Regions from separate parts of the Clostridium sp. genome, predicted to be linked through region 1. Evidence: a T-box and tRNA genes for the amino acid it is inferred to sense, from the RefSeq annotation. Region 1 holds a T-box; the other regions hold tRNA genes.
What was found. A T-box is a leader RNA that pairs with one kind of tRNA and senses whether it is charged. The one in region 1 lies ahead of ileS (isoleucine--tRNA ligase), so its partner is inferred to be a tRNA-Ile.
Positions count from the first base shown of each region.

Region 2: it has a tRNA-Ile gene. The T-box ahead of ileS (isoleucine--tRNA ligase) is inferred to sense a tRNA for this amino acid. The anticodon was not compared.
Region 3: it has a tRNA-Ile gene. The T-box ahead of ileS (isoleucine--tRNA ligase) is inferred to sense a tRNA for this amino acid. The anticodon was not compared.

Region 1 is NZ_JAKVOI010000001.1:2,835,808-2,846,107, reverse strand. Features, by position in the region: gene thiT (energy-coupled thiamine transporter ThiT) at 1-298, opposite strand, end outside; gene LKE46_RS13935 (hypothetical protein) at 353-544, opposite strand; gene LKE46_RS13930 (anaerobic ribonucleoside triphosphate reductase) at 694-2,799, shown strand; gene nrdG (anaerobic ribonucleoside-triphosphate reductase activating protein) at 2,815-3,327, shown strand; gene LKE46_RS13920 (ArsR/SmtB family transcription factor) at 3,352-3,717, shown strand; gene LKE46_RS13915 (MBL fold metallo-hydrolase) at 3,748-4,383, opposite strand; gene LKE46_RS13910 (N-acetylmuramoyl-L-alanine amidase) at 4,534-6,135, shown strand; T-box leader at 6,212-6,443, shown strand; gene ileS (isoleucine--tRNA ligase) at 6,500-9,607, shown strand; gene LKE46_RS13900 (LacI family DNA-binding transcriptional regulator) at 9,798-10,300, shown strand, end outside.
Region 2 is NZ_JAKVOI010000001.1:3,153,018-3,163,317, reverse strand. Features, by position in the region: gene LKE46_RS15685 (ATP-dependent Clp protease ATP-binding subunit) at 1-639, opposite strand, end outside; gene LKE46_RS15680 (protein arginine kinase) at 660-1,700, opposite strand; gene LKE46_RS15675 (UvrB/UvrC motif-containing protein) at 1,703-2,239, opposite strand; gene LKE46_RS15670 (CtsR family transcriptional regulator) at 2,304-2,771, opposite strand; tRNA gene LKE46_RS15665 (tRNA-Asn) at 3,108-3,182, opposite strand; rRNA gene rrf (5S ribosomal RNA) at 3,196-3,312, opposite strand; gene LKE46_RS15655 (hypothetical protein) at 3,376-3,540, opposite strand; rRNA gene LKE46_RS15650 (23S ribosomal RNA) at 3,533-6,419, opposite strand; tRNA gene LKE46_RS15645 (tRNA-Ile) at 6,649-6,725, opposite strand; tRNA gene LKE46_RS15640 (tRNA-Ala) at 6,736-6,811, opposite strand; rRNA gene LKE46_RS15635 (16S ribosomal RNA) at 7,065-8,574, opposite strand; tRNA gene LKE46_RS15630 (tRNA-Ala) at 8,993-9,068, opposite strand; tRNA gene LKE46_RS15625 (tRNA-Ile) at 9,072-9,148, opposite strand; rRNA gene rrf (5S ribosomal RNA) at 9,159-9,275, opposite strand; gene LKE46_RS15615 (recombinase family protein) at 9,726-10,300, shown strand, end outside.
Region 3 is NZ_JAKVOI010000001.1:2,978,934-2,989,233, reverse strand. Features, by position in the region: gene gyrA (DNA gyrase subunit A) at 1-686, shown strand, start outside; rRNA gene LKE46_RS14710 (16S ribosomal RNA) at 1,118-2,627, shown strand; rRNA gene LKE46_RS14705 (23S ribosomal RNA) at 3,088-5,974, shown strand; gene LKE46_RS14700 (hypothetical protein) at 5,967-6,131, shown strand; rRNA gene rrf (5S ribosomal RNA) at 6,195-6,311, shown strand; tRNA gene LKE46_RS14690 (tRNA-Ile) at 6,321-6,397, shown strand; tRNA gene LKE46_RS14685 (tRNA-Ala) at 6,401-6,476, shown strand; gene LKE46_RS14680 (HDIG domain-containing metalloprotein) at 6,571-7,074, shown strand; gene LKE46_RS14675 (transcription repressor NadR) at 7,180-7,695, shown strand; gene LKE46_RS14670 (UPF0182 family protein) at 7,723-10,300, shown strand, end outside.

The DNA of each region.
Region 1 (10,300 bases):
TGATTCCATATAAAAATCCAGTTAGGAAACCTACTTCAGGTCCATATAAAAATGCCATGAGCAGTATTGGAACCATACTTCCGAGAGTTATACTTCCTCCCTGGGGAAAATGGTATATTCTAAATACCTTAAGTATAGTAGCTAGAGCTAAGGCAATACCTATTTGAGTTATGAGCTGGGTTGTAAAATGTATTTTTTTAATTCTGGCAATAAATAAAATAAATGCGATTAAAGCTATAAGTGCAAATATGGAACTTGGATGAGAACTTATCTCTGTAAGATTTTTTAGTAATGACATAATAAAAAATACCTCCTTGCATCGTTATAATTATAATACATAAATGTAGGTACATCAACAAATAGGAGGTGTTGATACATTTATAAAACTTTTTCCTGTCATCTTAGTTTGAAATGGTTCTATATTTATTTTATCACCTGTCCTGGAATTATAGGGCAATTGTGACATTGCAATGTTTAATATTGTTCCATCTGCAAGAGCTATCACAGCTTCTGTAGAAGTTGTATCTATTATCTGTCCCTTCATTGTTTTCATCCTCCCTAAGTAAGATATGATTTTTAATTGATCAAATAGTGTAGTATAATATTATTCTGTCAAATATATATTTAATTATTCTATATAAAGTAGTATAATTACATTGTTACACAATATATAGTGCTTAGGAGGAATTGTATATGCTACATGTTGTAAAAAGAGATGGAAGAAAAGTAGAGTTTAATTCTATTAAAATAACTAACGCAATAAAGGGAGCTTCTGACGAGATAGGTTATGATTTAAAAGAGAGTGAATTTATAGATCTGACTCAGGAGGTTATAAAATATATAGAAAATTTGAATTTGGAGGAAATAAATGTTGAAGATATACAGAATATAGTTGAAGAAGTTCTTATGAAACGGAAATATACTGAAATAGGATTTGCTTATTCCAATTATAGAAGAGACAGAAACAATATAAGGGAAATAAAGTCAGATCTTATGAAGGCTATTGATAAAATAGGAATAGAGACGGATAGAGATAATGCAAATGTGGGAAATAATTATAGTTCCAAACTTCTAAGAATAGCAAGTGAATCAAACAAGTGGCATAATCTGGCTAAGATGCCCAAATATCTGGCAAAAGCCCATGAAAACGGAGATGTATATTATCATGATCTTGATTCTTATAATTTAAGTGTCAATTGCCTGCATATACCTACAAGAGAAGTGCTTTTAAATGGCTTTAATACCGGATATGGATATATTAGACATCCAAAGAGAATAGAATCAGCAGCTGAACTCTCATGCATATTGCTTCAATCATCGCAAAATGACATGTTTGGAGGACAATCTCATCCTGATTTTGACAATGATATGTCTATTTTTATAGAACCTACCAGGCAGGAAATAGTAAAAGATTTAAGAGAACTTGGCATAAAAGAAAGCAGGATAACTGAAATATCAGAGAAAAAGCTTAGAAGAAGTATAGAACAGGCTATGCAGGGAATAATTTACAATTTAAATACCATGCACTCCAGGGCGGGTTCCCAGGTACCATTTAGTTCCATTAATTTAGGCGTACCTAGAACCAAGGATTCAGCACTTATATGTGAGGTATTTCTCACCGAATATGAAAAGGGACTTGGACAAGGTGAGCAGCCTATATTTCCCAATATAATATTTAGAGTGAAAGATGGCGTGAACAAAAAAGAAGGAGATCCTTATTATTATTTATTCAGAATTGCCTGCAGAGTGGCAGCAAAAAGAATGAATCCTACTTTTATGAATATGGATGCTGATTTCAATAAATTTTATTATGATAAGGGTGTAATTCCATCGACTATGGGATGCAGAACCTATGTATGTTCCAATGTAAATGGTGAGCCGGGTCCCAAGGGAAGAGGAAATATAGCTCCAACAACAATTAATCTTCCAAGAATAGCTATCATATCCAAGGGAAATTTGGATAAATTCTTCAAGCTTTTAGATGATAGACTGAATTTATCTAGAGAATCATTGATGCACAGGTACGGTACCCTGAAGAAATTGAGGGTAAAAGATCTTCCTTTCGTTGCAGGACAGAAACTTATGAAAGGTGCTGAGAATCTAAAAGAGGAGGATTCAATAGAACCTATATTAAAGCAGGGAACATGGGCAATAGGATTTATCGGGCTTGCGGAAGCTCTTACAGCACTTACGGGGAAACATCATGGAGAAAGTGAAGAAGCAAGAAAACTCGGGCTGAAAATTGTAAATTATATCAGGAATTATACGGACAAACTTACAGATGAAACTCATCTCAATTGGAGCTGTTATGCTACTCCGGCAGAAGGATTGAGCGGCAAATTCATAGTCAAAGATAAAAAGATATTTGGTGAGATTAAAGGGGTTACAGATAAAGACTATTATACTAATTCCTATCATATACCTGTAAACTTTCCTATATCAATAAAGGACAAAATTGATATTGAAGCTCCATATCATAAATTATGTAATGGAGGACATATAAGTTATATAGAAATTGATGACTATCCGTCGGAAGATGTAGTTTATGATATAATAAATTATGCTTATACTAAAACCAACATAAGCTATATAGGTATAAATTTTCACATAAGATACTGCAGGGACTGTGGAACCTATATGCATGATGAAAGTATCTGTCCTAAATGTGGGAGCACTAATATTCAAGGCATATCCAGAGTTACAGGATATCTTTCTCTGGATGAGAGATTTGGAGAAGGAAAAGTGGCTGAGAGAAAAGACAGGATATCACAGGCTACAGGAAAAAGAGTTTATTTTTAATATGGGAGAAATATTATGAAAGATAAATTTGTGAGATTGGCAGGAATTGCCTATGAGAGTCTGGCAAACGGGCCCGGACTTAGAAGAGTATTTTTTGCTCAGGGATGTGCCCATAACTGTAAAGGCTGTTTTAATCCATCCACGCATGATTTTAAAAGTGGTCAATTAAAAAATATAGATGATTTAGTTCATGATGTTTCTGAGAATCCTTTGATAAAAGGGGTTACCTTTTCAGGAGGGGATCCATTTTATCAGGCAGAGGCTTTTGGATACATGGCGGAGAAAATTAAAAAACTTAAATTGAACATATGGTGCTATACAGGATATAAATTTGAGTATATACTAGATAATATGAAGAGAGAATCCGGTAGTATAAATCTTCTTAAAAATATAGATGTACTTGTAGATGGAAAGTTTGAGAAGGATAAAATGGATACCTCACTTAGGTTTAGAGGTTCCAGTAATCAGAGAATTATAGACGTGCAAGCAAGTTTCAAATCAAAAAACATAATATTAATGGAATTTTAATACTTCATGTGAGGAAGTGATATTATGGAAAGTAATTCAGAAATAGAAGTCTGTTCTTGTAATGAAATTCATGAGGAATGCATAGATGTTGTTAAGAATAGTATGCTTCCCGAAGAGATTTTTTTAAAGTTATCTTCTCTATTTAAAGTTTTAGGAGATAATACTAGGATAAAGATAATATATGCTTTGTTTAAAAAGGAATTATGTGTGTGTGATATTGTAGCTGTACTTAATATGAGTCAATCTGCTATATCACACCAACTAAGTATATTAAAGTCAGCACATCTTGTAAAGTTTAGAAAAGAAGGGAAACTTGTGTATTACTCTTTGGACGATCAACATATAAATCAATTGTTCAATGCAGGACTGGAACATGTAGAGCATAGCTGAAACTATCTGTGTAAATTTACACAGATAGTTTCATTTTGTGTACTCTAATATCTGAACCTTATTTGAACAGGTTGGTTTTTCATTCAAATCTAAAAAATTACATCCTATATTTTCAATATTTTTGGCATATTTCAAAAAGGTTTCAAGTCCGTCCAGTTCAAAAGACAAGAGAGGTGTTTTATAATGCATAGGTATTACTATATGCGGGTTTATTAGAGAGGACACTTTTGCAGCTTCTTTACCGTCTATAGTAAAATTGCCACCTACAGGAACAAAGAGCACATCTATATTTCCAAGTGCTGAAATTTCATCTTCTGACAGTATGTATCCCAGGTCGCCAAGATGGCAGAGTCTATAATTATCCATCTCTATTATGAAAATTATATTTTTACCTCTTTTAGCACCTTTTACTTTATCATGATAAGATGGTATACCTGTTATGGAAATTTCTTCAAAATTGAAATGACCTGTTTTATCTATAATATTTTCACAATTTAAATTTTCAACATAGTCATGATCAAAATGATGATGGCTTATTGTTACAATATCAACATTTCCTTTAAATACTTTATAGCCTACGGTATTATCATAAGGATCTGTCAATACTTTTTTACCATTTGAATTTTCAAGTATAAAGCTGGAATGGGCAAGATATGTTATTTTCATAGAGACTACCTCCTACTATAATTTTACAAGTATTATAACATATTTTTTAATCTACAGTTAGGAAAAATGATGGGTTGTAGTGTAATTTTAGCAGATTTTATACTATAATAAAGTTGTATAAAATAATTCTGGTGTAAAAGAGGTGATTATTTGAAAAAAAGTAATTTCTATAATATTTTTGTAATTTTGACATTCATATTTCTTTTCCTTATATCTTTTAAATCCGGTGTGTATGCTGCAGGTAATTTTGATGGAGCAACTATAGGAAACAATGTAGAAATTAGTAAAGTATGGAAGATAACCTTTAATAAGGAATTGGATGAAAGCAGTGTAGATAGTTCAACCATAGTGGTTAAAGATTCAAGTGGTAATGTTGTTCAAACTAATCTGACTGTTGAAGATAATGGATGTATTGTAGATATTGTACCAGTTGGAAATTATCAATATGGACAAGCATACGATGTAACTATTAAAAGTGGTATCAAAACTATGGCTGGAGATGTACTTAAGAAAGATGTTAATGTAAAATTCTATACAAAAAAACAGGATTCATCCAATGGAAATAATTCAAATGGTAAATATACTGTTACAATTGATGCATCCCATGGAGGAGATGACAGTGGGGGAATATCTGATTCAGGAGTAAAGGAAAAGGACATAAACCTGTCAGTTGCTCTAAAAACAGGAGAGATACTTAAAAAAAATGGAGTGAATGTAGTTTATACACGAACTGGTGATGAGCAAAAGGATGTACAATCCCGTGTAGATATTGCAAATAAGGCCGATTCCAATGAGCTTATAAGTATACATACAAATGCATATTCAGGCAATAAGGATGTAAAGGGAATAGAAACGTATTACTCAACATCTGTTTCTCAATCTAAAGATATAGCTCAAAGTATTCAGAAACAACTTGTAGATTCTACAGGATCTGCAGATAGAGGCATAAAAGAAGGTCAGGCAAGTCAAGAATTGTTGAACAAGTCGAAAATACCGTCGGTTATGGTATATTTGGGCTTTATAACAAATCAATCGGAAAGCGATTTGATGGCTGCTTCTGATTTTCAGGACAAGAGTGCTGCGGCTATTGCAAATGGTATATTACAATCTTTAAATATGATAGGTCAAAATCCTGCTGATAATCAAGACAAACCGCAGGCACCAAATAAACCTTCAGACTCAAATAGGCCGGTAATAGTGCTGGATCCAGGTCATGGAATAGGTGATGATGTAGGCTCCAGTGGAAATGGATACCAGGAGGATGACGTTACATTGAGTGTAGCATTGAAAACCGGTGAAATATTAGAGAAAAACGGAGTGAATGTAATTTATACGAGAACAAAGGATGAAAGAAAAACAAGCTCACTTACTGTTACTCAAAGTCTTCAGAGAAGGTGTGATACTGCCAATAATTCAGGAGCTAAATATATGGTATCCATTCATACAAATGCTTTTAGCAGCAATGCTGCAGAAGGTACTGAAACTCTCTATTATACAGGAAACAGCGAAGGACAGAGATTGGCATCACTTATTCAGAGCAGCCTTGTAAGTGCGCTTGGGACTTACAATAGGGGATTAAAGGATGGCAGCTGGTTGTATGTAACAAAAAATACAACTATGACTACTGTACTTACAGAGCTGGGATTTTTGACAAATTCCAAGGACGCATCGATTCTTGGAACTGATGCAGGAAGACAGAAGGCAGCACAGGGCTTAGCCAATGGTATACTAAAAGCATTGGGGATGTTGTAAAAATTTTGCTAAAAAATTTGACAATAAAAAAAGTGTATAATATAATAGTAAAGAATTATACACATTTCATAGTATGTTAAAGACTTTGACCAGGAGGAGTACTTTAGTTTTATCACTAAAAGAGAGCAAATGTAATGGTGTAAATTTGCAGGAAAACTTGGGGAATATCACCTGGGAGTTAAAAATCTGAACGGCTGGTACTGAGCTTAATAAGTTTTTTCGTATTTCCGCGTTAAGGAAACTTATTGTATTTATGTTTTAGAGATTTAAGTCATAGGTGGTACAGCGGATTCAACTTCGTCCTATTTTGGGGATGAAGTTTTTTATTTTGATAGTAGTTATATATGTAGAGAGGAGCTAAACTATGTATAAAAAGATTGATAATTCCAAGAATTTTATTGACAGGGAAAAAGACGTTGTGGATTTTTGGAAAAAAAATAAAATTGTTGAAAAGAACTTTGAACTGAACAGGGACGGAGAGTATTTTACTTTTTATGATGGTCCCCCGACTGCAAATGGTGATCCACATATAGGACACGTTTTAACAAGAGTCATGAAGGACTTTATAATAAGATACAAGATTATGAAGGGCTACAATGTGCTGAGAAAGGCCGGATGGGATACTCATGGACTCCCGGTTGAACTTGAAGTGGAAAAGAAACTCGGCATATCCGGGAAACCCCAAATTGAAGAGTATGGTGTTGAAAAATTCATAAAAAAATGCAAGGACAGTGTATTTACTTATATAAGTGAATGGAAGGAAATGTCTGACAGAATAGGTTTTTGGGTAGACATGGATAATCCTTACGTAACTTACCATAATGATTATATAGAATCAGAGTGGTGGGCATTAAAAAAAATTTGGGATAAAGGTTTATTGTATAAAGGATATAAGGTAGTTCCATACTGTCCCAGATGTGGAACGGCGCTTTCATCCCACGAGGTTTCTCAGGGTTATAAGGATGTAAAGGAAACATCGGTATATGTTAAATTTAAACTCAAAAATTTTGATAAATATATGCTTGCATGGACTACTACACCATGGACACTTCCTAACAATATGGCCCTTGCAGTAAACAAGAGCTATGATTATGCAGAAGTGGTAAACAAAGGTGAACACCTGATACTTGCAGAAGCTCTTCTTGGCAAACTCGAGGATGAGTATGAAATAGTAAAAAAATTCAAGGGTGAAGAACTTTTGGACCTGGAGTATGAACCTATGTTCAGATTCGCCAAATTTGAGGGCAAAGCTCATTATGTAGTACACGGAGATTATGTAACACTTACAGATGGAACAGGTATAGTGCATACAGCTCCAGCCTTTGGTGAAGACGACAGCAATGTATGTAAAAAATATAATATACCTGTTGTGAACTCTGTAGATACACAGGGAAAGTACAAGGATGAAGTTACTCCATGGAAGGGCTTATTTGTCAAAGATGCAGACCCTAAAATAATAGAATATCTAAAAGAAAATAACATTCTTTATAAATCTGAAAAATTTACTCATTCATATCCGTTTTGCTGGAGATGTGATACTCCGCTTTTATATTATCCAAGAAGGACCTGGTTTATAAAGATGTCTTCCATGCGGGATGAACTAGTGAAAAATACAAACAACACCAATTGGTATCCAGACAATATAAGAACTGGAAGATTCGGTAAGTTTGTTGAAGGTGTTATAGATTGGAACTTGAGCAGGGAGAGATATTGGGGAACACCACTTCCAATATGGGAATGTGAATGTGGACACAAAGAATGTATTGGAAGTATAGAAGAACTCAAGGAAAAAGGGATTAATGTTCCAGAAAATATAGAACTGCACAAACCATATATAGATGAGGTGAAATTGAAATGTCCTCACTGCGGCAAAGAGATGAAAAGAGTAAGTGAAGTTATAGATTGTTGGTTTGATTCCGGTTCCATGCCCTTTGCACAACATCACTATCCTTTTGAAAACAAGGAACTATTTGAGAAGAATTTCCCGGCACAGTATATAACTGAGGCGGTAGATCAGACAAGAGGATGGTTCTATACTCTTATGGCAATATCTACAGTTCTGTTTGACAGGAGTCCATTCCAGAATTGTATGGTATTAGGTCATGTGCTTGATAAGCATGGACTTAAAATGTCAAAACACAAAGGCAATGTATTAAGCCCAACTGTAGTTCTGAATAATGAGGGTGCGGATGCCACAAGATGGTATTTTTATACTTCCAGTGCTCCATGGCTTCCTTCGAGATTTTATGAAGAAGCAGTACAGGACAGTCAGAGAAAATTTCTAGGGACACTTTGGAATGTGTATTCATTTTATGTACTGTATGCTGAACTGGATGAATTTAATCCGCTTGACTACAAGGGTTTTGTATCTGAAAATATAATGGATAAATGGATAATATCAAGGCTGAACTCTCTCATAAAGCAGACAGAGCATCATTTGGACCATTATGAAGTTACCCAGGCAGCAGTAAATATAGGAGAATTCGTAGACAGTCTTTCAAACTGGTATGTGAGAATAAATAGATCCAGATTCTGGAGCTCTGAACTGACAGAGGATAAAATAGGAGCATATGTTACTTTGTATAATGTGCTCACTGTGATTACCAAAATTATAGCGCCATTTGTTCCATTTGTAGCAGAAGAAATTTATCAAAATTTATCAGCAAGTTTGGATAAGAATTCTGCTGAGAGTGTGCATTTATGCAAATGGCCTCAGTATGATGAGAACATAATAGATCATAAACTGGAAAAAGATATGGCAGAAGCTTATAATATAGTTAAGCTTGGAAGAAGTGCTAGAAATACTGCAAATATAAAGAACAGACAGCCGCTTTTAGAAATGCTGGTAAGTTTGGAAACACTTCCGGAATACTATGGAAATATAATTAAGGAAGAACTCAATATCAAAAATATAAGATTTGGTGCAGATCTATCCAAGTATGTTAATTTTGACATTAAGCCAAATCTGCCTGTGTTTGGGAAAAAGTACGGCAAACTTATTCCCGGTATAAGAAAAAGAATATCTTCTATGGATCAGATGGAACTTGCCCAAAACATAAAGAGTGGAAATTCGGTTGATATTGAGATTCAGGGACAAAAAATAAACTTGAATTCCGAAAATGTACTTGTCACAATGCAGGGACTGGAAGGCTTTGCATTTGCAGGAGAAGGCACGGTAGGAATAGTTCTTGAAACTACAATAACAGAAGAACTTAAAGAGGAAGGAAATCTAAGGGAGATGTTGAGCAAAATTCAGAATCTGAGAAAGGAAAGTGGTTTTGAAGTAGCCGACAATATAAAATTGTATGTTTCCGGGAACAACTATCTTGAGGATATAGTTAGAAAGTTTGAGGATCAGATAAAGAAAGAAACATTGTCTTTGAAAGTGGTATATGATGAAGAGAGAGAATACAATAATTATAAAATAAATGGAGAAGACTTTAAAATTGCAGTGGAAGTAGTTCATAATTAGATTTTATATTCATGGTTAAAGCAAATTACAATTATGATATAATTTATTATAGTTGTAATTTGTTTCATATATGGGTATATATTTCTGTTATAAAGGTTATTATTAAGTTAATAAAAGTACAAACTAACTTGTAATAGTTTGCTTTTATAAGTATAATTATAAAAAGAAATCGAATCGGTAGGTGAGGAAAATGGCAGCATCAATTAAAGATGTAGCTAGAGAAGCAGGGGTTTCTATAGCTACAGTTTCCAGAGTGTTAAATGATGTAGACGTTGTAAATGAAGATACTAAAAAAAAGGTACTCGAAGCTATAGCTAAATTGGGATATAGACCTAATATAATAGCAAGAAGTTTGAAAACTCAGAGGACGAAGACAATAGGTATTATAATACCAGACATATCAAACCAGTTCTATCCTGAAATTGTAAGAGGAGCAGAAGATGTAGCTAATATATATGATTATAACATAATGCTGTGTAATACCGATCTTGACTTTGAAAAGGAAATAGAATACTTGAGAGTCATGAAAGAAAAGATGGTAGATGGTATTTTATATATGAGTGCTTCTTTGGAACCGGCTATTTTGGAACTTATAAAGCAGCTCCAGCTTCCAATGGTATTGATAGAAACTGCAAATGATGAAGAGGATATACCAAGTGTTACTATTGACAATCAGAAGGCAGCTTATGATGG
Region 2 (10,300 bases), 320 kb from region 1:
ACCAGGATCTCCTATCAAACAAGGATTGTTTTTTGTCCTTCTGCTCAATATCTCAAGCACTCTCTGAGTTTCCTTTTCCCTTCCTATTACAGGGTCAAGTTTTCCTTCCCTTGCCATATCTGTCAAGTCACGTCCAAATTGGTCCAAAGTTGGAGTTGGCTCTCCAGCACCCTTTTTACCACTGTTGGAATTTGCTGACTGCTCTCCAGATAGTGAATTTGTCAGCTCTTTTCTCAACTTATTAAAATCTGCGCCAAGATTATTTAGAATAGTAAATGCAACTCCCTCAGCTTCTCTTATAAGTGCAAGAAGTATATGCTCCGGGCTTATATAGTTGTGATTAAGATTCCTTGCCTCAAATAAACTCAATTCTAAGAGTCTTTTTGTTCTTGGTGTAAGAGGTATTTCATTATTGTATAGTTCTATTTCCCCTTTTCCTTCATACTCTTCTATAAGAGCCTTTACATTTTGAGCTGTGATATTCATACTATTCAAAAGGCTCTTGGATATACCCTCCTCCCTTAGTATTCCCAACAGAATATGCTCTGTTCCTACATAACCATGCTTTAGAGACTGGGCTTCTTCCTGGGCATATATAATTACCTTTTGAGCTCTTTCCGTAAATCTTCCAAACATCATAGTATATTTCACCTTCCTTTTTATTTGGCTGTAGTTTCTGCCAATTTCTTTCTTACTAGTTTTGCTCTATCAAAATCTCTTTCTCTGCTTGATAAAATTTTATCGTGATTCTGTTGTATAGTGGCTGGTTGTATTTCAACCAAAAGACTATTTAGCGTAACTTTGCTTATATCTTTAACTATTCCCATTTCAACTCCCAACCTTACATAAGATAAAAGTTTTAGGCACTCATTCGAACTTAAAAGTTCAGCATATCTTAAAATTCCAAGAGATCTATATATTCTGTCCTCTAATTCATGTCTTGAGTTCTTTATGAGATTTTCGCGTGCTAACTTCTCTTCATTTATTACCTGTGATACAAGAGCTTTTAAATTAATCATTATTTCTTCTTCACTGCGTCCTAAAGTCACTTGATTTGAAATCTGATATATATTGCCCAATGCTTTAGATCCTTCACCATATAGACCTCTAACAGTCATGCCAACCTGACTTAGTGCATTTAAAAGTCCATTTATTTGATTGTTTAAGGATATTGCAGGAAGATGAAGCATAACAGACATCCTTAATCCTGTACCCAAATTCGTTGGACAGGTAGTCAAGTATCCTAATCTTTCATCAAAAGCATATTCTAGATTTTCTTCCAAAAGATTATCTATATTATCACTTACATTATATACTTCCTCCAAATTTAATCCTGACGTTATACATTGAATTCTAATATGATCCTCCTCATTTAGCATTATACTTACTGTTTCATTTTTGTTCAATATAAATGCAGCCTTATTACTATTTTCTATCAGGTTTTTACTTATAAGATGTTTTTCCAAAAACATTTCCCTTTCATTTTCACTTTTCTCCCACAAATAATTTGTAGTAAATTCCTTCGTGGTACAATCATCTTCATAAAAAACTTTATCTACAAGTTCTATTAATTTCTTACTCTGTTCCTCACTTAATTTATGAGGGAAAGGTACTCTTGCCAAGTTTCTGGCAAGCCTTACTCTGCTGCTTATGACCAGATCCTCATTATCTCCCTTAGGAGCTGTTATCCAGTTGTCCATTCCTATTCCCCCTTATTGCCATGATTATTATCGGCTTGAAGTTCCTTTATTTTATCTCTTATACGTGCAGCCTCCTCATACTCCTCCAAAGCTATAGATTTTTGTAAATCCTGTTTCAATTTTACAAGATTTCTTCTATCTATAATATCCTTTCCTGCCTTTTTAGGTATTTTCCCCGTATGTTCCAAATTTGCCTGCACTCTTTTTATAACAGGCTGCAATATATTTGAAAATTCTTTATAACATTCGCTGCATCCTACAAATCCGCTTTTTTTAAATTCTCTATAAGAAGTACCGCAATTTTTACAGATTATATCAAAATCTTCTGTATCCTCATTTGAATTATTCATATAATCCATAATTCCACTTAAAATATTTTGAAAGCTAAATGGGGCTACAAAATTTATCTTTGGAACAAAGCTCAATTCTCCATTTTCAACAGCACATTTTTCACATAAATTAAGATCCTGTTTTATCCCATTTACTATCTTAGTTATATGAACAGTGGCTTCATTTTTTTTACATATATCACACAACATAATATCTTATCACCCCGTAATTCTTAAATTAAAATTTTCTGTATACATAGGATTCTCATTTTACCTAACTATCATGAAATATCACCATCATTATAGATTTAAGTATAGAAGCTCTAAGTTTGTTTTTATTTTGAACATAATCATTAAAAGTTCTATCATTTATAGCTATTTTTAATATATTAGCTTCCCTCTCACTAATAATATCAGCTTCGAACAGTCCATCTATAACCTGGAGGGCAGTATTATATGTTATACTATCCCCAATTTTTTCAATTATAATATCAAATAAATTCTTATTGCTGCTGCAAACGACTCTTCTTATTATTATACATCCGCCGCCACCTCTCCTGCTTTCTATATAATAACCTTTATCTGTAGTAAATCTAGTGGTTAAAACATAATTTATCTGCGAAGGAGCACAGCTAAAGTGGTTAGCCAATTCGTTTCTTCTAATCTGAAGCTGGGATTCATCACTGCTTTCTATCATCTGCTTTATGAAATTTTCTATTATATCAGATAATCTTGCCACCATATCACCCTCTTAATACCAACAACATCACTTTGACTTTCTTTGACCTTACTTAAATAATATTATTACCTGTTATTTTATTCAACTCTTATATTATCCCGAATCTTGTGTTCTAATCATAAAAGCACGATATAATGCAATTTTTCTTTAGTTTTCTTATATATAATAATTATTATCACCGACTAATCATTAATTTTTATAACACCTGTTATATTAAATTTATAGTATCATATTTCAAGCTTTCTTCAAATAAAAAAAATAGCTTCAATAAAAAATTAATTTTTTATTGAAGTCTAAATTGTCTACCCTGCTCCTGTCTAACCTAACAAAAAATAAAAATGGCTCCGTGGAGAGGGCTCGAACCTCCAACCCTTCGGTTAACAGCCGAATGCTCAACCATTGAGCTACCACGGAACAATTTATTTAAACCCGGCAGCAACCTACCCTGCCACAGGGCTTCCCCTGCAGTACTCTCGGCACAATGAAGCTTAACCATCCTGTTCGGAATGGGAAGGGGTGTTACCTTCACGTCATAACCACCAGATATTTGACATAAATCATTATCAGCTTCATATCTCTGCGTCAAAGTTCTCACTGCGGTGCTCATTTACGTAAGTAAATTCCGCTCCTCCTTCAAGCTTTTCCTTGATCTATTCGCTGCTAATAATTTATTTACTGTAAACTCTACAGCAAATATTGAAAACATGTGTATTCCATATGGAATACTGCTCTGTTCCCTGAAAATTGCACAGTAAGATGAATGTTTGGTCAAGCCCTCGACCTATTAGTATCAGTCAGCTGAACATGTTGCCATGCTTACACCCCTGACCTATCAACCTCGTGTTCTCCGAGGGGTCTTACCAGCTTACGCTGTGGGAAATCTAATCTTGAGGTGGGCTTCACGCTTAGATGCTTTCAGCGTTTATCCCTTCCCGACATAGCTACCCAGCCATGCTCCTGGCGGAACAACTGGTACACCAGAGGTCAGTCCATCCCGGTCCTCTCGTACTAAGGACAGCTCCTCTCAAATTTCCTGCGCCCGCGACGGATAGGGACCGAACTGTCTCACGACGTTCTGAACCCAGCTCGCGTGCCGCTTTAATGGGCGAACAGCCCAACCCTTGGGACCTACTTCAGCCCCAGGATGCGACGAGCCGACATCGAGGTGCCAAACCTCCCCGTCGATGTGAACTCTTGGGGGAGATCAGCCTGTTATCCCCGAGGTAGCTTTTATCCGTTGAGCGATGGCCCTCCCACGAGGTACCACCGGATCACTAAGCCCGACTTTCGTCCCTGCTCCACCTGTATGTGTCGCAGTCAGGCTCCCTTCTGCCTTTGCACTCTTCGAAGGATTTCCGACCCTTCTGAGGGAACCTTTGGGCGCCTCCGTTACTTTTTAGGAGGCGACCGCCCCAGTCAAACTGCCTGCCTAACAATGTCCCGTGACCAGTTTCATGGCCGCCGGTTAGAATTCCAGTACTGTCAGGGTGGTATCCCAACGTTGGCTCCGCCAGGGCTGGCGCCCCGGTTTCCATGCCTCCCACCTATCCTGTACAGACAATACCGAAACTCAATGCTAAACTGCAGTAAAGCTCTACGGGGTCTTTCCGTCCAATCGCGGGTAGCAAGCATCTTCACTTGCACTACAATTTCGCCGGATTTGTTGTCGAGACAGTGCTCAAATCATTACGCCATTCGTGCGGGTCGGAACTTACCCGACAAGGAATTTCGCTACCTTAGGACCGTTATAGTTACGGCCGCCGTTTACTGGGGCTTAAGTTCATACCTTCGCTTGCGCTTAGTATTCCCCTTAACCTTCCAGCACCGGGCAGGCGTCAGCCCCTATACTTCAGCTTTCGCTTTAGCAGAGACCTGTGTTTTTGATAAACAGTTGCTTGAGCCTATTCTCTGCGGCCCCTTTCGGGGCACTCCTTATCCCTAAGTTACGGAGTTAATTTGCCTAGTTCCTTAACAACAATTCTTCCGATGGTCTTAGGATTCTCTCCTCACCTACCTGTGTCGGTTTGCGGTACGAGCACAAACTTGCTCCATAGAGACTTTTCTTGGCAGTGTGAAATCGGATACTTCTCCTTAATTGGATCCCTGTAACACCTCAGCATTGACCGGATGGGTTTTCCTCCCCGGCCTGCCTCAGTGCTTAGACACACATCCAGTAGTGTGCACATCCTATCCTTCTGCGTCATCCCTTCTGTCAAACGCCAGTTTGCGGTATCGGAATATCAACCGATTGTCCATCGCCTACGCCTTTCGGCCTCGGCTTAGGTCCCGACTAACCCTGGGCGGACGAACCTTCCCCAGGAAACCTTAGGTCTTCGACCAATAAGATTCTCACTTATTTCTCGCTACTTATGCCAGCATACTCTCTCCTGTACAGTCCACAGCTCCTTACGGTACTGCTTCTATCCGTACAGGATGCTCCTCTACCACCCTTTCGGGTCCATAGCTTCGGTGGTAAGTTTTAGCCCCGGACATCTTCGGCGCAGGATCTCTCGACTAGTGAGCTGTTACGCACTCTTTGAATGTGTGGCTGCTTCTGAGCCAACATCCTAGTTGTCTTCGAAATCCCACATCCTTTTCCACTTAACTTACACTTTGGGACCTTAGCTGATGATCTGGGCTCTTTCCCTTTTGACCGAGGATCTTATCATTCCCGGTCTGACTGCCGTGATTCAAGTATATGGCATTCGGAGTTTGATAGGGTTCAGTAACTGTTGTCAGCCCCTAGCCCATTCAGTGCTCTACCTCCACTACTCATTCACGACGCTAGCCCTAAAGCTATTTCGAGGAGAACCAGCTATCTCCGAGTTCGATTGGAATTTCTCCGCTATCCACAGCTCATCCCATGGTTTTTCAACACCAACGTGGTTCGGTCCTCCACGGAATTTTACTTCCGCTTCAACCTGGCCATGGATAGGTCACCCGGTTTCGGGTCTACTGCATGCAACTAGACGCCCTTTTAAGACTCGGTTTCCCTTCGGCTCCGCACCTTAAGTGCTTAACCTTGCTGCATACCGTAACTCGCTGGCTCGTTCTACAAAAAGCACATCGTCGCACGTTAAAGTGCTTCGATCGGTTGTGGACACACGGTTTCAGGTTCTCTTTCACTCCCCTTCCGGGGTTCTTTTCACCTTTCCCTCACGGTACTTCTTCTCTATCGGTCACCAGGTAGTATTTAGCCTTAGGAGGTGGTCCTCCCTCTTTCCCACAAGGTTTCTCGTGTCTCGTGGTACTCTGGTACAGACTGGAACTTTTTCAGCTTTCACCTACAGGGCTTTTACCTTCTATGGCGGAGCCTTCCAGCTCTCTTCACTTAACCTATTGTTCTCTCTGTCTGCCCGAACCCCAGAAACAAGTTCCTGGTTTGGGCTCTTTCCCTTTCGCTCGCCGCTACTTGGAAAATCGATTTTTCTTTCTCTTCCTCCGGGTACTTAGATGTTTCAGTTCCCCGGGTTTACCTCTATAAACCTATGAATTCAGTTTACAGTTCAGTGCTTCCACTGTGGGTTTCCCCATTCGGAAATCTTCGGTTCTCAGACTATTTGCGTCTACCCGAAGCTTATCGCAGCTTATCACGTCCTTCGTCGGCTCCTGGTGCCAAGGCATTCACCATGCGCCCTTTGTAGCTTGACCTAAAGAAAATCCATATTAGCTTCGCATTTCATCGTCAAGTCTTTCGCTGTGGTGCTCACTTACACAAGTAAGCTCCGCTCCTCGCTCAAGCCTTTCCTCGAACTGCTTGCTACTATTAATTTTCCACATATATCTACAAAGGTTATTTCATTAACCTCAGCTTTACTTTACTTTCATGAAGTCTTTCGACTTCTCTTTTTTCTTACTGTGCAATTTTCAAGGAACATAATGGTGGGCTTAAATGGACTCGAACCATCGACCTCACGCTTATCAGGCGTGCGCTCTAACCAGCTGAGCTATAAGCCCATAAATACAATGGTGGAGATAAAGAGATTCGAACTCTTGACCCTCTGCGTGCAAGGCAGATGCTCTCCCAGCTGAGCTATACCCCCAAAACTTATATTAATTATTAAATTGACTATTGTGAAAGGATCTGATCCTTCAAAATTAAACAGAATAAAAAATTGTTATTAACTTCGCATCTTTTCGTCAAAATCACTCACTCCGGTGCTCATTTACATAAGTAAACTCCACTCCTCGTTCGCGTTTTTCCTCAATCTGCTCGTTACTATCAATTTTTCAAGTTACTTGCTCAAACAAAATACCAACTTTTATGGAACAGTGTCCTGTTCCTTTTCTCCTTAGAAAGGAGGTGATCCAGCCGCAGGTTCTCCTACGGCTACCTTGTTACGACTTCACCCCAATCACTAACCCCACCTTCGGCCGCGTCCTCCTAAGTTAGACTACGGACTTCGGGTGTTGCCAGCTCTCATGGTGTGACGGGCGGTGTGTACAAGGCCCGGGAACGTATTCACCGCGACATGCTGATTCGCGATTACTAGCAACTCCAGCTTCATGCAGGCGGGTTTCAGCCTGCAATCCGAACTGAGAGCAGTTTTTGAGTTTGGCTCCTCCTCACGGTCTTGCTTCTCTCTGTTCTGCCCATTGTAGCACGTGTGTCGCCCTGGACATAAGGGGCATGATGATTTGACGTCATCCCCACCTTCCTCCGCGTTAACCGCGGCAGTCTCGTTAGAGTGCTCATCTTTCATGTTAGCAACTAACAACAAGGGTTGCGCTCGTTGCAGGACTTAACCTAACATCTCACGACACGAGCTGACGACAACCATGCACCACCTGTCTCCCTGCCCCGAAAGGCTTCGCCTGTCTCCAGGCTATTCAGGGGATGTCAAGTCCAGGTAAGGTTCTTCGCGTTGCTTCGAATTAAACCACATGCTCCGCTGCTTGTGCGGGCCCCCGTCAATTCCTTTGAGTTTTAATCTTGCGATCGTACTTCCCAGGCGGAGTACTTATTGTGTTTACTGCGGCACAGAAGGGGTCGATACCTCCTACACCTAGTACTCATCGTTTACGGCGTGGACTACCAGGGTATCTAATCCTGTTTGCTACCCACGCTTTCGTGCCTCAGCGTCAGTTACAGTCCAGAGAACCGCCTTCGCCACTGGTGTTCTTCCTAATCTCTACGCATTTCACCGCTACACTAGGAATTCCGTTCTCCTCTCCTGCACTCCAGATATCCAGTTTGAAATGCAGCTCCCAGGTTAAGCCCGGGTATTTCACATCTCACTTAAACATCCGCCTACGCACCCTTTACGCCCAGTAATTCCGGACAACGCTCGCCACCTACGTATTACCGCGGCTGCTGGCACGTAGTTAGCCGTGGCTTCCTCTTCTGGTACCGTCATTATCGTCCCAGAAGACAGAGCTTTACAATCCGAAGACCTTCATCACTCACGCGGCGTTGCTGCATCAGGCTTTCGCCCATTGTGCAATATTCCCCACTGCTGCCTCCCGTAGGAGTCTGGACCGTATCTCAGTTCCAATGTGGCCGATCACCCTCTCAGGTCGGCTACGCATCGTTGCCTTGGTAGGCTTCTACCCCACCAACTAGCTAATGCGCCGCGGGTCCATCTCAAAGCGGATTTCTCCTTTTATCCTGAATTCATGCGAATTCAGGTCTTATGCGGTATTAATCTCCCTTTCGGGAGGCTATCCCCCTCTTTGAGGCAGGTTACCCACGTGTTACTCACCCGTCCGCCGCTAAGTCTCCCCCGAAGGGGTTCCTTCGCTCGACTTGCATGTGTTAGGCACGCCGCCAGCGTTCGTCCTGAGCCAGGATCAAACTCTCAATTTAAAAGTTTGTCTCTACTCATTACTGTTTTACTTTACTGCATCTCTGCAGCTCAAAAAAATTGCTGGTTTATTTCTTCAAGTTTTCACTTGTTTCTATTCTGTTTAATTTTCAAGGATCATGTTGTTCACTTCAACAACTCGTTTATATTAACACATTATACTAAACATGTCAATACTAATCAACACAATTCTTTATATAACAGTTAATTTCTACGATATATTCTCAAAACAACAAGTGATATTCTATCATCAATAAACAAACTGTTCCATGATTAAATATAAATATACACCAATGTATTCTCTATTTTCTATATAAATCTCCATATTTCTACATTTATCATATAATGATACACCGGGAATAGTTGTTATCATATTCTATTATAAAAAAAGCCATAATCATAAACGATTCATGGCTTTCCTGGTGGAGATAAAGAGATTCGAACTCTTGACCCTCTGCGTGCAAGGCAGATGCTCTCCCAGCTGAGCTATACCCCCATATGGTGGACCTTCAGGGACTCGAACCCCAGACCTACCGGTTATGAGCCGGTTGCTCTAACCAACTGAGCTAAAGATCCATTATATATTACCCGGCAATTACTTACCCTGCCACAGGACTTCTCCTGCAGTACTCTCAGCACAATGAAGCTTAACTTGCCTGTTCGAAATGGAAAGGGGTGTTACCTTCACATAATTATCACCAGATGATTTCATGGTTTTTCCTCTTTACTACAGTTTCATATTATACTTTCTTTTTTGGGGGCTGTCAATACTTTTTTCATATATCTTCACGATAAAAGCATGGACCCATCTATGTAATAAATTTATAAATAAATCGTGGTACTCTCTTTAAAGTTTTATTTGAAAAGTTTAATATTTTCTTTTATTTTAATATGACAGTCTGCTATAATAAATCATAAATAATAAAATACGTTTGATTATTGTTTTGTAGCAAATTCATTATATCAGACTATTGAACTATTCTACTCATTTTTATACAATTTTATAAATTTGTAAAATAACTCTATTTATCACGCTAAAATATGAGTGTCCATATCAACTGTAAGATTGCTATCCTCTTTGAGGCTGAAAACCTCAATACACTTGAAAACAAAAATGAATTTACCCTTGGTGTCATGAGTTTAGTGGCGCAGGGTGAAAGCGAACAAAAAAAGCGCTGCTGTCACATGGTCCATCATTGAGCGCTTCAAAAAAGGCATACCCATTATTCCTACTCACAACCTTCTTGGTTTTGGTAAAGACCATCTTGGGCAAATTATAGTTGTGGAGGAAGGAGCAAATATTATCCGCTATATTTATAACAGCTATATAGGCGGTTCTAACGCTCGTGAGATCGCGCAAGCCCTTACAGATGCCTGTATTCCTACTGTACTTGGAAAACCTATGTGGAAAAGCAGCAGCATTCTTCGTATTTTAAAGAACGAGAAATACTGCGGTGATGTTTTGATGCAAAAGACATTTACTGTTGATTGCTTTACGCATAAAAAGATGAGAAATACAGGCCAACGGCCTCAATATCTTTTAAAGGGTGGTATTCCAGCCATTATACCGAAAACCCAATGGCTGACAGTGCAGAAATCACTCAAAGAATGCCACTTTTCAAGAAAGCTGACTGAGAAACCGGATATTGGCATTTTTATAAAGCGAATGAAAACAGGTGCTTTACGAGGATTTATTTATATTAATCCAAACTGGAACAAAAAAGAAAT
Region 3 (10,300 bases), 140 kb from region 1:
TAGATAGAGATGAAAAAATTCAAGCAGTTATAACTTTTAAAAATTTTGATGAGAATAATTATTTTATAATGGGAACAAAAAAAGGAATAATTAAGAAAACTGAGATAAGTAAATATGCCTCTATAAGAAAGAATGGACTAAATGCCATAAATTTGAGAGAAGAGGATGAGCTTATAGGTGTCAGAATGACTACAGGTGATAGTGAGATTACAATGTTTACAAGAAATGGTTACGCAATAAGGTTTAGTGAAAAAGATGTAAGGCCTATGGGAAGAACTGCATCTGGAGTAAAGGCCATAACTTTGAGGGATAATGATATAGTAGTAACTATGGATATTGTAGATAAGGATTCAGATGTTCTGGTAGTAAGTGAAAATGGTTTTGGAAAGAGGACGCCAATATCTGAATATACCCTTCACAGAAGAGGAGGCAAGGGTATTATAACCTATAAAATAACAGATAAGACAGGACCTATTGTAGGAGCAAGAGTGGTAAAAGATGAGGATGAAATGATGCTTATAAACAACAGTAATGTTGCAATAAGAATTAATGTTTCGGATATATCTATAACTAGTAGAAATGCTATGGGAGTAACACTTATGAAAAATGAAGAAGAGCAAAAGATAGTCGCAATTGCTAAAATAAATTGTAATGATGATATAGAAGGCGATGAAGCTGAAAAATAGTATATGATCTTACTTATGATATTGCAGTAGAGTAACTACTTTCACTGCAATATCTATTTTTTATTTCTAAAATAAAGTAAAAAAATTTATTATAAAGTATTGACAGTAATCTTATATGGTGATATTATATAAAAGTCGCAGGAATTGCGACAGCAAAGAAGAGACATGATCCTTGAAAATTAAACAGAATAGAAACAAGTGAAAACTTGAAGAAATAAACCAGCAATTTTTTTGAGCTGCAGAGATGCAGTAATTAAGAAATCGAACCAGTATGTTACAATTTGTAACATGCCAAAATTGGCAGGAGCGAGCAGGACGAGGAAAAACTTGAAGGAGGAGCGGAGTTTACTTGTGTAAATGAGCACCGAAGTGAAAGTTTTGACGAAGTAATGCGAAGCTGATGACAATTTTTAGATGAGCAAGCAAACTTTTAAATTGAGAGTTTGATCCTGGCTCAGGACGAACGCTGGCGGCGTGCCTAACACATGCAAGTCGAGCGAAGGAACCCCTTCGGGGGAGACTTAGCGGCGGACGGGTGAGTAACACGTGGGTAACCTGCCTCAAAGAGGGGGATAGCCTCCCGAAAGGGAGATTAATACCGCATAAGACCTGAATTCGCATGAATTCAGGATAAAAGGAGAAATCCGCTTTGAGATGGACCCGCGGCGCATTAGCTAGTTGGTGGGGTAGAAGCCTACCAAGGCAACGATGCGTAGCCGACCTGAGAGGGTGATCGGCCACATTGGAACTGAGATACGGTCCAGACTCCTACGGGAGGCAGCAGTGGGGAATATTGCACAATGGGCGAAAGCCTGATGCAGCAACGCCGCGTGAGTGATGAAGGTCTTCGGATTGTAAAGCTCTGTCTTCTGGGACGATAATGACGGTACCAGAAGAGGAAGCCACGGCTAACTACGTGCCAGCAGCCGCGGTAATACGTAGGTGGCGAGCGTTGTCCGGAATTACTGGGCGTAAAGGGTGCGTAGGCGGATGTTTAAGTGAGATGTGAAATACCCGGGCTTAACCTGGGAGCTGCATTTCAAACTGGATATCTGGAGTGCAGGAGAGGAGAACGGAATTCCTAGTGTAGCGGTGAAATGCGTAGAGATTAGGAAGAACACCAGTGGCGAAGGCGGTTCTCTGGACTGTAACTGACGCTGAGGCACGAAAGCGTGGGTAGCAAACAGGATTAGATACCCTGGTAGTCCACGCCGTAAACGATGAGTACTAGGTGTAGGAGGTATCGACCCCTTCTGTGCCGCAGTAAACACAATAAGTACTCCGCCTGGGAAGTACGATCGCAAGATTAAAACTCAAAGGAATTGACGGGGGCCCGCACAAGCAGCGGAGCATGTGGTTTAATTCGAAGCAACGCGAAGAACCTTACCTGGACTTGACATCCCCTGAATAGCCTGGAGACAGGCGAAGCCTTTCGGGGCAGGGAGACAGGTGGTGCATGGTTGTCGTCAGCTCGTGTCGTGAGATGTTAGGTTAAGTCCTGCAACGAGCGCAACCCTTGTTGTTAGTTGCTAACATGAAAGATGAGCACTCTAACGAGACTGCCGCGGTTAACGCGGAGGAAGGTGGGGATGACGTCAAATCATCATGCCCCTTATGTCCAGGGCGACACACGTGCTACAATGGGCAGAACAGAGAGAAGCAAGACCGTGAGGAGGAGCCAAACTCAAAAACTGCTCTCAGTTCGGATTGCAGGCTGAAACCCGCCTGCATGAAGCTGGAGTTGCTAGTAATCGCGAATCAGCATGTCGCGGTGAATACGTTCCCGGGCCTTGTACACACCGCCCGTCACACCATGAGAGCTGGCAACACCCGAAGTCCGTAGTCTAACTTAGGAGGACGCGGCCGAAGGTGGGGTTAGTGATTGGGGTGAAGTCGTAACAAGGTAGCCGTAGGAGAACCTGCGGCTGGATCACCTCCTTTCTAAGGAGAAAAGGAACAGGACACTGTTCCATAAAAGTTGGTATTTTGTTTGAGCAAGTAACTTGAAAAATTGATAGTAACGAGCAGATTGAGGAAAAACGCGAACGAGGAGTGGAGTTTACTTATGTAAATGAGCACCGGAGTGAGTGATTTTGACGAAAAGATGCGAAGTTAATAACAATTTTTTATTCTGTTTAATTTTGAAGGATCAGGTTATTCAATATTCTTCAAAATTGTTCCTTGAAAATTGTACAGTAAGAAAAAAGAGAAGTCGAAAGACTTCATGAAAGTAAAGTAAAGCTGAGGTTAATGAAATAACCTTTGTAGATATATGTGGAAAATTAATAGTAGCAAGCAGTTCGAGGAAAGGCTTGAGCGAGGAGCGGAGCTTACTTGTGTAAGTGAGCACCACAGCGAAAGACTTGACGATGAAATGCGAAGCTAATATGGATTTTCTTTAGGTCAAGCTACAAAGGGCGCATGGTGAATGCCTTGGCACCAGGAGCCGACGAAGGACGTGATAAGCTGCGATAAGCTTCGGGTAGACGCAAATAGTCTGAGAACCGAAGATTTCCGAATGGGGAAACCCACAGTGGAAGCACTGAACTGTAAACTGAATTCATAGGTTTATAGAGGTAAACCCGGGGAACTGAAACATCTAAGTACCCGGAGGAAGAGAAAGAAAAATCGATTTTCCAAGTAGCGGCGAGCGAAAGGGAAAGAGCCCAAACCAGGAACTTGTTTCTGGGGTTCGGGCAGACAGAGAGAACAATAGGTTAAGTGAAGAGAGCTGGAAGGCTCCGCCATAGAAGGTAAAAGCCCTGTAGGTGAAAGCTGAAAAAGTTCCAGTCTGTACCAGAGTACCACGAGACACGAGAAACCTTGTGGGAAAGAGGGAGGACCACCTCCTAAGGCTAAATACTACCTGGTGACCGATAGAGAAGAAGTACCGTGAGGGAAAGGTGAAAAGAACCCCGGAAGGGGAGTGAAAGAGAACCTGAAACCGTGTGTCCACAACCGATCGAAGCACTTTAACGTGCGACGATGTGCTTTTTGTAGAACGAGCCAGCGAGTTACGGTATGCAGCAAGGTTAAGCACTTAAGGTGCGGAGCCGAAGGGAAACCGAGTCTTAAAAGGGCGTCTAGTTGCATGCAGTAGACCCGAAACCGGGTGACCTATCCATGGCCAGGTTGAAGCGGAAGTAAAATTCCGTGGAGGACCGAACCACGTTGGTGTTGAAAAACCATGGGATGAGCTGTGGATAGCGGAGAAATTCCAATCGAACTCGGAGATAGCTGGTTCTCCTCGAAATAGCTTTAGGGCTAGCGTCGTGAATGAGTAGTGGAGGTAGAGCACTGAATGGGCTAGGGGCTGACAACAGTTACTGAACCCTATCAAACTCCGAATGCCATATACTTGAATCACGGCAGTCAGACCGGGAATGATAAGATCCTCGGTCAAAAGGGAAAGAGCCCAGATCATCAGCTAAGGTCCCAAAGTGTAAGTTAAGTGGAAAAGGATGTGGGATTTCGAAGACAACTAGGATGTTGGCTCAGAAGCAGCCACACATTCAAAGAGTGCGTAACAGCTCACTAGTCGAGAGATCCTGCGCCGAAGATGTCCGGGGCTAAAACTTACCACCGAAGCTATGGACCCGAAAGGGTGGTAGAGGAGCATCCTGTACGGATAGAAGCAGTACCGTAAGGAGCTGTGGACTGTACAGGAGAGAGTATGCTGGCATAAGTAGCGAGAAATAAGTGAGAATCTTATTGGTCGAAGACCTAAGGTTTCCTGGGGAAGGTTCGTCCGCCCAGGGTTAGTCGGGACCTAAGCCGAGGCCGAAAGGCGTAGGCGATGGACAATCGGTTGATATTCCGATACCGCAAACTGGCGTTTGACAGAAGGGATGACGCAGAAGGATAGGATGTGCACACTACTGGATGTGTGTCTAAGCACTGAGGCAGGCCGGGGAGGAAAACCCATCCGGTTAATGCTGAGGTGTTACAGGGATCCAATTAAGGAGAAGTATCCGATTTCACACTGCCAAGAAAAGTCTCTATGGAGCAAGTTTGTGCCCGTACCGCAAACCGACACAGGTAGGTGAGGAGAGAATCCTAAGACCATCGGAAGAATTGTTGTTAAGGAACTAGGCAAATTAACTCCGTAACTTAGGGATAAGGAGTGCCCCGAAAGGGGCCGCAGAGAATAGGCTCAAGCAACTGTTTATCAAAAACACAGGTCTCTGCTAAAGCGAAAGCTGAAGTATAGGGGCTGACGCCTGCCCGGTGCTGGAAGGTTAAGGGGAATACTAAGCGCAAGCGAAGGTATGAACTTAAGCCCCAGTAAACGGCGGCCGTAACTATAACGGTCCTAAGGTAGCGAAATTCCTTGTCGGGTAAGTTCCGACCCGCACGAATGGCGTAATGATTTGAGCACTGTCTCGACAACAAATCCGGCGAAATTGTAGTGCAAGTGAAGATGCTTGCTACCCGCGATTGGACGGAAAGACCCCGTAGAGCTTTACTGCAGTTTAGCATTGAGTTTCGGTATTGTCTGTACAGGATAGGTGGGAGGCATGGAAACCGGGGCGCCAGCCCTGGCGGAGCCAACGTTGGGATACCACCCTGACAGTACTGGAATTCTAACCGGCGGCCATGAAACTGGTCACGGGACATTGTTAGGCAGGCAGTTTGACTGGGGCGGTCGCCTCCTAAAAAGTAACGGAGGCGCCCAAAGGTTCCCTCAGAAGGGTCGGAAATCCTTCGAAGAGTGCAAAGGCAGAAGGGAGCCTGACTGCGACACATACAGGTGGAGCAGGGACGAAAGTCGGGCTTAGTGATCCGGTGGTACCTCGTGGGAGGGCCATCGCTCAACGGATAAAAGCTACCTCGGGGATAACAGGCTGATCTCCCCCAAGAGTTCACATCGACGGGGAGGTTTGGCACCTCGATGTCGGCTCGTCGCATCCTGGGGCTGAAGTAGGTCCCAAGGGTTGGGCTGTTCGCCCATTAAAGCGGCACGCGAGCTGGGTTCAGAACGTCGTGAGACAGTTCGGTCCCTATCCGTCGCGGGCGCAGGAAATTTGAGAGGAGCTGTCCTTAGTACGAGAGGACCGGGATGGACTGACCTCTGGTGTACCAGTTGTTCCGCCAGGAGCATGGCTGGGTAGCTATGTCGGGAAGGGATAAACGCTGAAAGCATCTAAGCGTGAAGCCCACCTCAAGATTAGATTTCCCACAGCGTAAGCTGGTAAGACCCCTCGGAGAACACGAGGTTGATAGGTCAGGGGTGTAAGCATGGCAACATGTTCAGCTGACTGATACTAATAGGTCGAGGGCTTGACCAAACATTCATCTTACTGTGCAATTTTCAGGGAACAGAGCAGTATTCCATATGGAATACACATGTTTTCAATATTTGCTGTAGAGTTTACAGTAAATAAATTATTAGCAGCGAATAGATCAAGGAAAAGCTTGAAGGAGGAGCGGAATTTACTTACGTAAATGAGCACCGCAGTGAGAACTTTGACGCAGAGATATGAAGCTGATAATGATTTATGTCAAATATCTGGTGGTTATGACGTGAAGGTAACACCCCTTCCCATTCCGAACAGGATGGTTAAGCTTCATTGTGCCGAGAGTACTGCAGGGGAAGCCCTGTGGCAGGGTAGGTTGCTGCCGGGTTTTAAATTAGGATCTTTAGCTCAGTTGGTTAGAGCAACCGGCTCATAACCGGTAGGTCTGGGGTTCGAGTCCCTGAAGGTCCACCATATGGGGGTATAGCTCAGCTGGGAGAGCATCTGCCTTGCACGCAGAGGGTCAAGAGTTCGAATCTCTTTATCTCCACCAAAGCGACTAACAATAAAATTGTTAGTCGCTTTTTAAATTATCTTTATATTATGATATAATAAGTTCAAAATAAAATATAAAAAGAGGGGTAAAAGTGTTTTTTTATAGATTAAAACAGTTTTACTGGAATTTAAGTTCTAATTTAGATGAATATGATTTGTTTTTTTTAAATCATATTTTAAATGATAAAGAATTAAAGTTATTTAATAGATTATCAATTTCCGAACAAAAACATTCTGTTAAAGTTGCTTATAGTGTAGAAAAAATGTGCATTGAAAGAAATATAAATTCCGGGTTACTTATAAAAGCTGCACTTTTGCATGATATAGGTAAGATATATAAAAGACTGAATATTATTGATAAATCTATATTGGTTCTACTAGACAAGCTAACAAGAGGTAAAATGGAAAAAATCTGTAATGTATCTAAGATTTCTAAAATAGGAATATATTATCATCATGCTACATTAGGTGCTGATTTATTGAACAAAATTGGTTGCGATAAATATTTAATTTATCTGGTAAAGAATCATGATAATAAAAATACATACCATAATAGCGATCTTGATATACTTAAGTATTGTGATAATAATAATTAAATAAAATTCTAATTGTAAAAAAGATTTGTGGTAAATTTATGGTAAATTTACAAGGAATTTTTTGAGCTTTATGATATAATTATAAATATGATAATGGAGGCAATTATGAATTCTGAAGAAAGAAGGACACATATAGAAAATATATTGAAAAGTAATAATAAACCTCAAAAGGGACATGTTTTAGCAGAAAAACTTGGAGTTACAAGACAGGTTATAGTTAAAGATATAGCTATTTTGAGGGCGGAGGGTAAGGATATTATAGCAACACCAGAAGGATATTTAATTCCTAAAAGTGAACACAACAGAATCAAGCAGGTAATTGCAGTTTTACATAAATCAGATGAAATGGAAGATGAATTGACAACTATAGTTAAATTTGGTGGAGTTGTTGAAGATGTTATAATAGAACATTCTATATATGGTGAAATTAAGGGAATGCTTATGATAAAATCCATATATGATGTTAAAAATTTTATTTCTAAGGTTAGAGAGACAAAATCAGAACCTCTTTTAGTATTGACAGGAGGAATACATCTTCATACTATTTCTGCAGAAAATTCTTTTATTATAGATAATATAAGGAGAGAGTTGAAAAAGAAAAATTATTTAATTTCCAACTAAAATAAAATTTAAAAGAGGTGATTATCTATGAAAAGAAAAGGAATTACAAGCTTTATAATTATATTTGCAGTTTTGGCATTAGTTACAGCATTTTTAGATAGAATTGTAAATTTCATAATAAATATTGAGTGGTTTAAAGAAGTAGGGTATTTGTCTATTTACTTTACACAAATAAAAGCTACATTAAAATTAATGATACCGTCTTTTATAATATGTTTTTTATGTATATGGTTTTATTACAAGAGTATAAGATTAAGTATAATGAAATATAAAAAAGTTATTGAGGTAAATAAGAATAAGGATATTATTCAGAAAAGAATAGTTATAGTTTTCAATATTATAGTTTCTCTTTTTATTTCTTATTTTTTTTCATCCATTTATTGGTATAGAATTTTGCAATTTACACATTCAGTTCCTTTTAACATAAAGGATCCAATTTTACATTTAGATATATCATTTTATATATTTAGATTACCACTTATACAATCAATATACAGTGCTTTAGTAAGTTTGCTTATTTTTCTTGGAATTTTAACTTTCTTCATTTATATGGGTCTAAGTCTTAATGATAGATTTGTTTCCCAAAAAGGATTTAAAAGGAATTTTAAAAATAGATTTAGTGATTATGACATTAGAAGTGGCATTACAAGATTTGCTGGAAAGCAATTAGCTGTTTTAGCCGCACTTCTAATGATATGTGTGTCCATAGGATATTTTTTAAAGTCAGTAAATCTTGTTTACAGTACTAGAGGAGTAACTTTTGGAGCCGGTTATACAGATATACATATAAGTTTTCTTTTTTATAAAATTATATGTGTAGTATCAATAATTTCTGCAATTGTAATATTCGTGAGCGTAGTCAAATTAAAAATTAAGCCTATTGTAATATCCATATCGATTATTGTAGCTTTAGTTATTATTGAAAATATATCTTCTGTTGTATTTCAGAATTTTATAGTTAAATCAAATCAGAAAACTTTGGAGCAGCCTTATATAAAACGTAATATTGATTATACACGAAAAGCATTTAATATTGAAAATGCGGATTCTAAATTTTTTCCTGTTAAAGATACTCTGACAAAAGATGATATAAAAAATAATATGGATACCATAAATAATATAAGAGTAAATTCATATGATCCAACACTTGAGTTTTACAATCAAGTTCAAATCATAAGATACTATTATAATTTTAATAATATAGATATAGATAGATATGATATAAATGGAAAGTTCACACAGGTTTTTTTAGGTGCCAGGGAAATAAATAGTAATTCTATAGATCCTAATACATGGCAGAATAAACATCTTATTTATACACATGGATATGGATTGGTAATGAACAAAGTTAATTCTGTTACTTCATCAGGTCAGCCTAATTTTGTTATAAAGGATATGCCTCCTCAAAATTCTACAGATATAAAACTTGATAATCCAAGAATATATTTTGGAGAGAGTACTGATGATTATGCTGTAGTAAATACTAAAATAAATGAATTTGATTATCCAAAAGGTAGTGATAATGCCACTAATAAGTATGAAGGCAATGCTGGAATAAAAATGAATTTTCTAAATAGAATATTGTTCTCATTAAACCAAAAGAGTATAAATTTTCTACTTTCAAGAGATATAGACAGCCAGAGTAGGATATTAATAAATAGAGATATCAAAGATAGAGTTAAAAAAATAGCACCATTTTTAAGTTATGATTCAGATCCTTATATAGTTATGAGTGGTGGGAAATTATACTGGATATTAGATGGATATACTGTTTCTGATAGATATCCATATTCACAGCCGCAGGGTAATGGAATAAATTATATAAGAAATTCATTTAAAGTAGTTGTGAATGCCTTTGATGGAAGTACAAATTTTTATATGATGGATAAAAATGACCCTATAGCTCAAAGTTACTCTAAAATATTTCCTGGGTTATTTAAAGATTTGAGCAGTTTATCTCCTGATATAAAAAAGCATTTTAAATATCCAGAAGATATGTTCAACATACAATGTGATGTTATTGGGAAATACCATGTTACTGATCCAAGTGTATTTTATAACGGTGAAGATGTATGGGAAATTGCTAAAAATCAAAAACAAGTTAATGGGAATAAAGATTCCATGGAATCTCCATATGTTGTAATGAAACTTCCAGGTGAGAAAAAAGAAGAGATGATTTTACTTCAATATTTGAACATGAGAAATAAAGATAATATGGCAGCTTTGTTTGGAGCTAGAATGGATGGAGATAATTATGGAAAGATGGTATTATATAAATTTCCACCTGAAAAGACTGTTTATAGCCCTTACTTGTTTAAACAGAGATTAAATCAAGATACTACAATATCACAGGAATTATCTCTCTGGAATAAGGATGGTTCTAAAGTACAGTTTGGTGATACTATAATAGTTCCAATAGATACTTCTCTTTTATATATAGAGCCTGTATATTTAAGGGCGAGTGGGAAAGATAGTATACCTGAAATGAAAAGAGTAATAGTTTCCTATGGTGACAAAATACTATTATCTCAAAATATTGATACAGCAATATCAGAAATATTTGATATTAATCAGGAAGATAATCAGAACAATTCAGATTCTAATG